DNA from 3 places in the Rossellomorea sp. DA94 genome. Region 1 is predicted to be linked to each of the others. Evidence: predicted binding sites of a transcription regulator. Region 1 holds the regulator's gene; each other region holds the start of a gene.
What was found. Region 1 encodes LexA, which represses DNA repair genes until DNA is damaged. Its sites were predicted from a motif close to CGAACATATGTTCG; they were not measured.
Positions count from the first base shown of each region.

Region 2: a site for LexA is predicted at 1,653-1,666, ahead of P8596_RS14935 (Y-family DNA polymerase). Genes of this name have one in related genera too.
Region 3: a site for LexA is predicted at 1,262-1,275, ahead of uvrB (excinuclease ABC subunit UvrB). Genes of this name have one in related genera too.

Region 1 covers NZ_CP122397.1:2,083,438-2,086,700, reverse strand. Annotated here, with positions in the region: gene P8596_RS10770 (YneB family resolvase-like protein) at 1-444, opposite strand, end outside; gene yneA (cell division suppressor protein YneA) at 456-782, opposite strand; gene lexA (transcriptional repressor LexA) at 938-1,558, shown strand; gene glnA (type I glutamate--ammonia ligase) at 1,736-3,070, opposite strand; gene P8596_RS10750 (MerR family transcriptional regulator) at 3,108-3,263, opposite strand, start outside.
Region 2 covers NZ_CP122397.1:2,853,201-2,856,463, forward strand. Annotated here, with positions in the region: gene P8596_RS14930 (YolD-like family protein) at 1-301, opposite strand, end outside; gene P8596_RS14935 (Y-family DNA polymerase) at 324-1,586, opposite strand; gene P8596_RS14940 (glucose-1-dehydrogenase) at 2,086-2,871, opposite strand; gene P8596_RS14945 (GRP family sugar transporter) at 2,885-3,263, opposite strand, start outside.
Region 3 covers NZ_CP122397.1:4,045,950-4,049,212, forward strand. Annotated here, with positions in the region: gene uvrB (excinuclease ABC subunit UvrB) at 1-1,139, opposite strand, end outside; gene P8596_RS21040 (N-acetylmuramoyl-L-alanine amidase) at 1,732-3,263, shown strand, end outside.

The sequences.
Region 1 (3,263 bases):
AAAGCCATTTTCCACAGCACGCTTCATGCCCCGCTTAATCTTAAGGTTATGAAGCTTGCGTTGATATTCCTCCACCATGCTGACAATGTTGATGACCATAGAATCGGATTCGGATAAATGTAATTCACCACTATGAGTCTGACTGATGATTTTTACTTCTTCTTTTAACAGACAGTGGATAAGGGCGATCTTGGCATTTCCCCTGCCGATTCTTGTTTCGTCCTGGATAAGCACTGCCTCGATTGATTTATCCCTGACCAGATCCAAAAGTTCCAAAACACCTGGACGGTCCAATTCAAAGCCGCTCGCCTGATCCCTGATGACCGCACTTACTTCATAATGATGTTCGTTTGCCAATTTAACCAGTTCTTCTTCCTGCCGCTCCAATGATGTTTCCTGTGTGTTTTTCTTGGTACTTACCCTGCAGTATATGACTGCTTTCATCTTCTATCCCTCTATTCTTCGTTCATGACCAGTTCGAAATCTGATTGAGTTGATATTGTTTGATTTTCAATAGGTAAAACAAGTGATTCACCAGGCTTGATGGCAAAAGAATTCAATTCGTTCTCTTCCCCAACCCAGGCGATAAATTCTTCCACTGTCATAGAATATTCTTCATTATACTGTTTGGCAATAGTCCAAAGAGTATCACCCTCCTCTACTGTGATACTTTTGTAGGAAGGCTGATTAGTCATATTGATTAATAAATAGCAAGCTGCCGAAAGGACTAAAACAAATAATATAATAATGTAAGAGAATCGATTCCAAATATGTGTTAACATAAATATTACCCCCATACGAATGTTTGTTCTGTTTTGTTGATTTCATTGTAATACGAACACTCGTTTGGTGTCAACAAAATTCGAACTTATGTTTGTATCAATAATCGTGACATGCTATAATGGGAACATAAGATCTATAATAGAGGTGCGTGAACATGACAAAATTGTCGAAGAGACAGCAGGACATACTACAATATATTAAAGTTGCAGTCAGAGAAAAAGGGTATCCCCCTTCCGTACGTGAAATCGGGGAAGCTGTCGGACTTGCTTCCAGTTCCACTGTACACGGACATTTAGCGAGGCTTGAAAGTAAGGGTCTGATCCGTCGTGATCCGACTAAACCGAGAGCGATCGAAATTCTGGACCTTGAAGAAGATACGATTCCGCGACAACGTGTAGTAAACGTTCCTTTAATCGGTAAAGTTACAGCAGGTCAACCGATTACGGCTGTTGAAAATGTGGAAGAATTTTTCCCATTGCCCGAGCGGATGGCCCCTTCTGATGAGCAGGTCTTCATGCTTGAAATCATGGGTGACAGTATGATCGAAGCCGGCATATTGGATGGGGATTTTGTCATTGTTCGCCAGCAGCAGACAGCGAACAACGGAGATATCGTCGTTGCCATGACCGATGAAGATGAAGCAACGGTAAAACGTTTCTTTAAAGAAAAGGATTATGTACGTCTGCAGCCAGAGAACTCAACAATGGAACCAATCATTTTGCGAAACGTCTCCATTTTGGGTAAAGTGGTAGGGGTGTATCGTCAAGTTCACTGATAATAGCATCGGTATGCATGGATAAGACGCTTATCATTATAATGAAAAAGCCTGAGGTTGGAAGCCGAAATTTCCATCCTCAGGCTTTTTTCATATCGTTTCCTTCCCAGATTCCCTTCTCAACCCGAACTTCGTGCAAAAAACCCTCAACGATATATCGTTGAGGGTTTCTGGTCATTAATACATTTGAATGTACTGTTCACGCTCCCAAGGGTGTACTTGTGTACGGAACATATCCCACTCGATTTCCTTCGCTTCCACGAAGTGTTCGAATATATGTTCGCCAAGGGACTTAACAATGACTTCATTTGTTTTTAATGTTTCAAGAGCCGCATGTAATGTTGCAGGAAGATCCACGATACCTGCTTCTTCACGCTCTTTTTTGTCCATTACATAGATGTTGCGGTCAATCGGCTTAGGAGCCGGTAGGTTATTCTTGATTCCATCTAATCCTGCGGCAAGTAATACAGCCATAGCAAGGTAAGGGTTTGCTGCAGGGTCGACACTTCGGACCTCAACGCGTGTACTTAACCCACGGGAAGCCGGGATACGGATTAACGGGCTACGGTTACGTGCAGACCAGGCAACATAACAAGGTGCTTCGTATCCTGGAACTAAACGCTTGTATGAGTTGACAGTCGGGTTCGTGATAGCTGTAAAAGCAGTGGCATGCTTAATGATACCAGCAAGGAATTGACGGGCAGTATCACTTAGTTGCAAGTCACCTTTTTCATCAAAGAAAGAGTTCACTCCATTTTTGAACAGGGACATATTACAGTGCATTCCTGAACCATTTACACCGAATAATGGTTTCGGCATGAATGTAGCGTGCAAACCGTGTTTACGGGCAATCGTTTTAACTACCAGTTTGAATGTCTGAATATCATCACAAGCTTTTAATGCATTTGCATATTTGAAATCGATCTCATGTTGTCCAGGAGCTACTTCATGGTGAGATGCTTCAATTTCAAAGCCCATTTCTTCAAGTTCTAAAGCGATATCACGACGGCAGTTCTCCCCTAAATCGGTAGGGGCGAGGTCGAAATAGCCACCGTTATCATTTAATTCCAATGTTGGTTCGCCATTTACATCTAATTTAAAGAGGAAGAATTCCGGCTCTGGCCCAAGATTGAAGTCAGTGAACCCAAGTTCCTCCATTTCACCTAAAATACGTTTTAGGTTATTACGGGGATCTCCCTCAAACGGAGTGCCATCCGGATTGTAAATATCACAGATCAGACGGGCTACCTTCCCTTTTTCAGCTGTCCAAGGGAAAACCAACCATGTGTCTAAATCAGGGAAAAGATACATATCTGATTCTTCGATACGGACAAATCCTTCAATGGAAGAACCATCAAACATCATTTTGTTATCTAAAGCTTTTTCAAGCTGACTAAGAGGGATTTCTACGTTCTTGATCGTCCCTAAAATGTCGGTGAATTGTAGTCGAATAAACTTAACTCCCTCTTCATTCGCTAATCTTAACACATCATCTCTAGTATACTTTGCCATTTACGTAATTCCTCCTCAAGTTTATTAAAGGGTTTATTTAATGAAAGAAGCGGGACATATCTCCTTGACGCAGAGATGATCGATTGAACCGACCGGAATGGATCAATTCATTGCGAAGTAATTTACGCAGCTCGTCGTCAGATAGATCCTGTCTTGCTTTTTCTTCCTTTTCATTACTTACGTCAGATACGAC
Region 2 (3,263 bases), 770 kb from region 1:
CCAGTGGAATATAGTGTACGTCTTCAAACTTGTCTACGACGTGCAGCTTCCCTTCCAATGGGTCGACATGATGAACGGTTCCGATCGATAATTGATGACGGTGCTTCACATAGTGGGTAATCGACACCATTTTATCAAACTCCATCGCCTCTGCGACAACTTCATTCATCCTGTCGAGCTCCTGCTCATCAAGTTCGATCCTCTTTTCGTGTGTATCTTCCTTTGCCCAATCCCTCAGGAGCTTCACGTGCTCGGGGAGCATCATGGAGGTCCACTTGATTCTACCTCGATCCCGAATCAACTCTCTCACCTCCTGTCATTCGTTATGATTTATGTCCGCCGAGCAGACGGGCACGATGCCTTGCCGTCCCGGCTTCTGTGTAGGAGACGGCGCGAAGCAGGGCCCCGGAACCATATTTATTCCGGATGTGATCCACTACATACCCGAGCTCCCGTTTTTCCCAGCGGTCAGGTTCGAACAGGGAAACCTGCAGCGCTCCATCCTCTACAATATTCGAAAGGGCGATATTGATTTTCCGTACGGTTTTCCCATTATAGTTCTCTTCGAATAGTTCCAGGCACACCCGGTACAGATCCATGGTGATATTGGTCGGTTCCTCTATCGTCCGTGACCTGTGGAATCCCCCTCCGAACTCCTCGTGGCTGTAGCCGATTCCGAAGCTCACGGTCCGCCCGGCCTTGCGATGGGTCCGGGCACGCCTTGCGACCTCTTCGCACATTTCTAAAATGACGCGTTTGATTTCCTTTCTCTCCTTATAATCCCGCAGCAGGATCTGACCCTTGCCGAAGCTGACCTGCCCATCCATGATCGGTGCCCCTATTTCGGACAGGTCCACCCCCCATGCATGATAATAAAGCTGGTTCCCCATCACACCGAGCTTCGCCTCCAGCTTCTCCAAATCATACTTCGCCAATTGCCCGATAGAGAAGATGCCCATGCGATTGAGGGTCTTCTCTAGGCGTCCTCCAATCCCCCACATTTCACGGAGCGGAGAGAGCGGCCACAGCTTTTCCGGGACGTCTTCATAGGTCCACTCGGCAATTCCCTCTTTCTTTGCTTCAAGATCCAGGCACAGCTTGGACAAGAGCATATTGGGGCCGATTCCGATGGCACACGGAAGCTGGAATTCCCTTTCCATATCGTCTTTGATTTTGCCGGCGATGGTGGCCGCGTCCCCCCAGAGGCCCGTCGCCCCATCAATCTTAATGAAGCTTTCGTCCACACTGTACGTGTGGATGGCATCCTTTGGAACATAACGATGAAACAGGCGGGTCAGCTCCGTGGAGATCCGGACATACGTCGCCATCTTCGGCTCTACAAGCTGGATTCTCGGGTCGCTTGGAATTTCAAACATCCTCGAACCCGTTTTGATTCCAAAGTCCCTCTTCATCCTGGGTGAGGCCGCCAGTACGATGCTTCCCTGCCGACTTTTATCCCCCACTACAGCCAAGTGACATTCAAGGGGATCCAACCCCTCCATGACAGCCGAACAGCTAGCATAAAAGCTCTTCATATCGATGCACAAAATCTTGTGGTGTGGCAGCACACTGTAATCGACAGTCATATCCTCATCCTCCATCTTACCTAAAATAGAACAAACGTTCTTATATAGTATAGTTATGATTCTAACCGAATATACGTTCCCTTTCAACTTAAATTACTGGAAACAGAGAGAATAATAAGAAAAGCGGAAGGGCTTTGCCCAGAGGCGACAAGCATAAGACGAACCTGCCGGAAAGGCGTTCTTTGCCTTTTTGGCAGGTTTGACTTATGACCTCGAGCCTCTAAGCCCTGGAGCTGGACAAAGAAAAGCGAAGGCGGCTTGGACAGAGGCGAAAAGCATAAGATGAACATACCGGAAAGGCGCCATTTACCTTTTTGGTATGTTTGACTTATGACCTCGAGCCTCTAGCCGCCGGAGCTGGCCAAATAGAAAAGCGGAGGGGCATGCCATGGGGCGACAAGCATAAAATGATTGACACAAAGTCTGGCATACACAAGGATCAGAACAAAAAAATAAGTCCAAAATCATTTTTGTGATTTTGGACTTACCTTCTCATTCATCAACCTTTTCCAGCTTGGAATCCTGGGTATTTCGTCATACCCCCATCCGCGATGAGCGTTGTACCCGTGACGTAGCTTGCCTGATTGGAGGCTAGGAAAACAGCGCAGGAAGCGACCTGTTCAGGTTCTCCGATGTAGCCGAGGGGAATGAGCTTCTCCACTCCTTTTTTCTTTTCCGGATCGGAAAATTTCTCGGCATTGATGGGTGTATCAATGGCCCCTGGAGCAATATTGTTCACCCGTATCCCATCTGGTGCAAACTCCAGCGCCAGGCTTTCCATCAGCAGTTTCACCCCACCTTTACTGGCTGCATAATGAGCGAAGTGAGGCCACGGGATGATTTCATGGACAGACGATACATTGATGATCGATCCCTTGATGCCATGCTCGAGCATGTATTTCGCCGCTTCACGGCAACCTAGGAATGTACCTGTCAAGTTCGTGTTGATGACCCTTTGCCAATCTTCAATCGGCAGATTTTCAGACGGAACTTCATTTTCGATTCCCGCATTGTTCACGTAGATATCCAGACGGCCATACGTGTCATGAGCAAATCGGACAAACCCCTGGACATCCTCTTCTTTTGACACATCCCCTTGGATGATGGAGGCTGTCCCACCTGCTTCTTCGATTTCCTTTACAAGTCCTTCAGGGTTTTCTTCTTCTTTGAAATAATTAATGACCACCTTACTGCCTTCAGAGGCAAAGCGTTTAGCAATCGCCTTTCCTATACCAGTAGCGGCACCCGTTATGATGACAACCTTATCCGTTAAATCTGTATACATGTCCTATTCCTCCTTAATCTTTCGTAAAGCCCAATAGAACCCCGCCAATGATGATCAGGACACACCCTGCAATGACGAGGAGGATCTGCTTTTTCGATTTCTTTTCCCCTAAGAAGAACAAACCACCGAGAGTGGAAATGACGATTCCCGTTTGGGACAGGGAGAAGCTTGTCGCCACACCGATCCGGGGCAGGGCAAGGAGCAATCCGAGATTCCCGGATGCCCACATAAGTCCGGTTAAAATATTTCGAACCGTATATTTGTTAAATGGCTTATGCCTGAATGTGATGACAACGGCTCCGATGAACATACCGATTGCCTGTGGTAAAATCGCTTGCCATCCGTCAATATCAAACCATCTTAATATGACAACATAGGCTATGTATCCACAA
Region 3 (3,263 bases), 2.0 Mb from region 1:
TCAAAGCGAAGGGGACGATTGTCCATTGCTGAAGGCAGACGGAATCCATGGTCCACGAGCACTTTTTTACGGGCCTGGTCCCCATTGAACATCCCCCGGATCTGAGGAAGCGTCACATGGGACTCATCCACCACGATCAGGAAGTCATCCGGGAAATAGTCCAGAAGCGTATAGGGTGTCGATCCTGCCGGTCGCAATGTCAGATGGCGGGAATAGTTCTCGATCCCAGAACAGAACCCCATTTCCCTCATCATTTCCAGGTCATACCGGGTTCGCTGTTCCAGCCGCTGAGCTTCCAGTAGCTTGTTCTCTTCCTTCATGATCGCCAGCTGTTCTTCCAGCTCTTTTTCAATATTCTTGATGGCAACCTGTAATTTCTCTTCACGGGTTACGAAGTGGGAAGCCGGGAAAATCGCGATATGATCACGGTCACCCATGATTTCGCCGGTGAGGGCATCCACTTCACGGATCCTGTCGATTTCATCCCCGAAAAATTCCACACGCATACAGTGTTCATCACGGGAAGCCGGGAATATTTCAACCACGTCTCCGCGAACACGGAAAGTCCCACGCTGAAAATCGATGTCATTTCGTTCATATTGGATATCCACAAGCTTGCGAAGCAATTGGTTCCGTTCAATTTCCATCCCGGTCCTGAGGGATAGGACGAGCTCACGATACTCTTCCGGATTACCTAAACCGTAAATGCAGGACACGCTGGCAATGATGATGACATCTTTCCGTTCAAACAGGGAAGATGTGGCAGAGTGTCTCAATTTATCGATTTCATCATTGATGCTGGCATCCTTTTCAATGAAGGTATCCGTTTGCGGAACATATGCTTCCGGCTGATAATAATCATAGTAACTCACAAAATATTCAACGGCATTATCAGGGAAAAACTCTTTGAACTCACTGTAGAGCTGTCCCGCCAATGTTTTATTATGGGCGATGATGAGGGTCGGCTTTTCAACCTGCTTGATCACATTGGAGACGGTGAAGGTCTTCCCTGTCCCTGTCGCCCCAAGTAACGTTTGATGCCGTTTCCCTTCATTGATTCCCTGTACCAGCTTCTCTATGGCAAGGGGCTGGTCCCCCTCTGGTTTATATTTGGATTTGAGCTCGAATTGATCTTTCACCGTGAAACCTCCTATAATAAAGGACTGCTACCTTGTATTTACCTACTTATACCCATCTTAAACACTGCACATTCATTTATACACATTCTACCACATTTCCTCCCTTATTAACCAACAATAAGCGAACAAAAGTTCGTTTTCCTTATTTGAGGGACGGACCTCCAAATCTATCAACATTGTGGATAACTTTCAATTTCGAGCAAGGAACAGCTAAAGATTTTGCATTCGACAAAGCCAAGAAGTTTGACCGTCTTTTTTCGACATTATTCGAACATTTCTATGCACAACCTGTGCATAACTATGTGCATAAGTCAGCATCACTTGTGGAAAATACGTAAACTTATACACATTTCGTCAAATTTCTTGTGAACAAATCCCGTGTATTCGATTTCAAACTGTGAATAACCATTGGAGATGCTATTTTATTCACATAATTCACCCTTTATCCACAATTCAATCATTTCTCCCCTCATTTCCACTTTCATGAATTATTCATCTAGGCATATATCCAATAATTGATTGACTATTCAGTCTATTATTCTATAAGCTTTTTAATAGATTCAGCTAAACTACATAAGCACAGGAGGAATGTATGAAAAAATCAAAATGGTTGAAAGTTGCAGGCAGTCTCAGTTTAACGGGGTTCTTACTAGGTTCCGCCATGACACCATTGTCCCCATCCCTTTCTTCTCAAGGAATTGCACGTGCGGCCACAGTGGATTCATCCGAATTACAGAAGGCATTCCGACAAGCCGCTCAAGAATTTGACGTACCCGTTGAAATACTCCTTGCAGTGGGGTATAACATGTCGTTATGGGAGCATCACGGCGGTAAGCCAAGCGCTTCCGGCGGCTACGGGTTGATGCATCTGACGGATGTCAATGTGGACAACTTGGAAGGTCCTGACACATCGGACAATCCGCTTCATATGTTTCTATCAGGAAAAGAAGACGCTCCCATGCAGGGTGTTGTGCCAACTGGGAAGCAAGCAGATATTTCTCTTTCAGATCCTTCCCTTCACACATTAACCGCAGCGGCGGACCTGCTCTCCCTCCCATCCGAGGATCTAAAAAAAGATCAAAAACAAAACATCCGCGGAGCTGCGGCCTTACTTGCAAAGTATGCGGATCAGACGGTCGGTAAAAAGCCGAATGGCCTTGACGATTGGTACGGGGCCGTTGCGAAATACAGTGGTTCTTCCGACGAGGCGGGAGCAAGGGATTTTGCCGATCGAGTGTATGAAACGATCAACAATGGAGCGAAGAAACAGACAGAAGATGGCTCTTCCATCCATCTCGCTCCAAAACAGATCACTCCCGATAAAGAAACCATCAATCCATTACACTTAAAATCAGACGGCGAAGAAAACAAGGCCGATTGTCCGAAAGACCTTGCCTGCCATTTCGTCCCGGCAGCTTACAAGAAAATCAATCATGACGGAACATTCTATGAGTGGTCTTACGGCAACTACGACAAAGCCAACCGTCCACATGATAACCAGGAGATCAAGTACATCGTCCTCCACGATACGGAAATCAGCTATGATCTAACCAAAACCGTGTTTCAGCGGGAAACGACCCAGGCTTCCGCCCACTATGTGATCCGCTCTTCAGATGGCGATATCACTCAAATGATTGATAATAAAGATGTAGCATGGCATGCGGGCAACTGGTATTTCAATTCGAAGAGTATCGGGATCGAACATGAAGGAATCGCCATTGAAGGGGCAGACTGGTACAACGAGCAGCTGTATCATGCCTCCGCACGTTTAGTAAAGCATCTGGCCAGGGAGTACAATATCCCGTTGGACCGAGATCATATCATCGCCCATGATGAAGTGCCGGGTACATCCGCAGCCAGACAGTCCACCATGCACTGGGATCCGGGCCCATTCTGGGATTGGGCACATTATATGAAGATTTTGGGGGCACCCCTTGAGTCGGGGAAGAAGCAAAAAGATGTAGTCCAGATCAATCCAAATTTCAAGAAGAACATGCCGGATCTGCAGACACCGACCGGTGAACCCGTTCCAAAGCAACCGGCAAACTTCGTCTACCTTTATAGTGCACCAAGCTTTGATGCTCCTCTTATCAAAGACGCGGCACTGCCAAATGCCCATCCTTT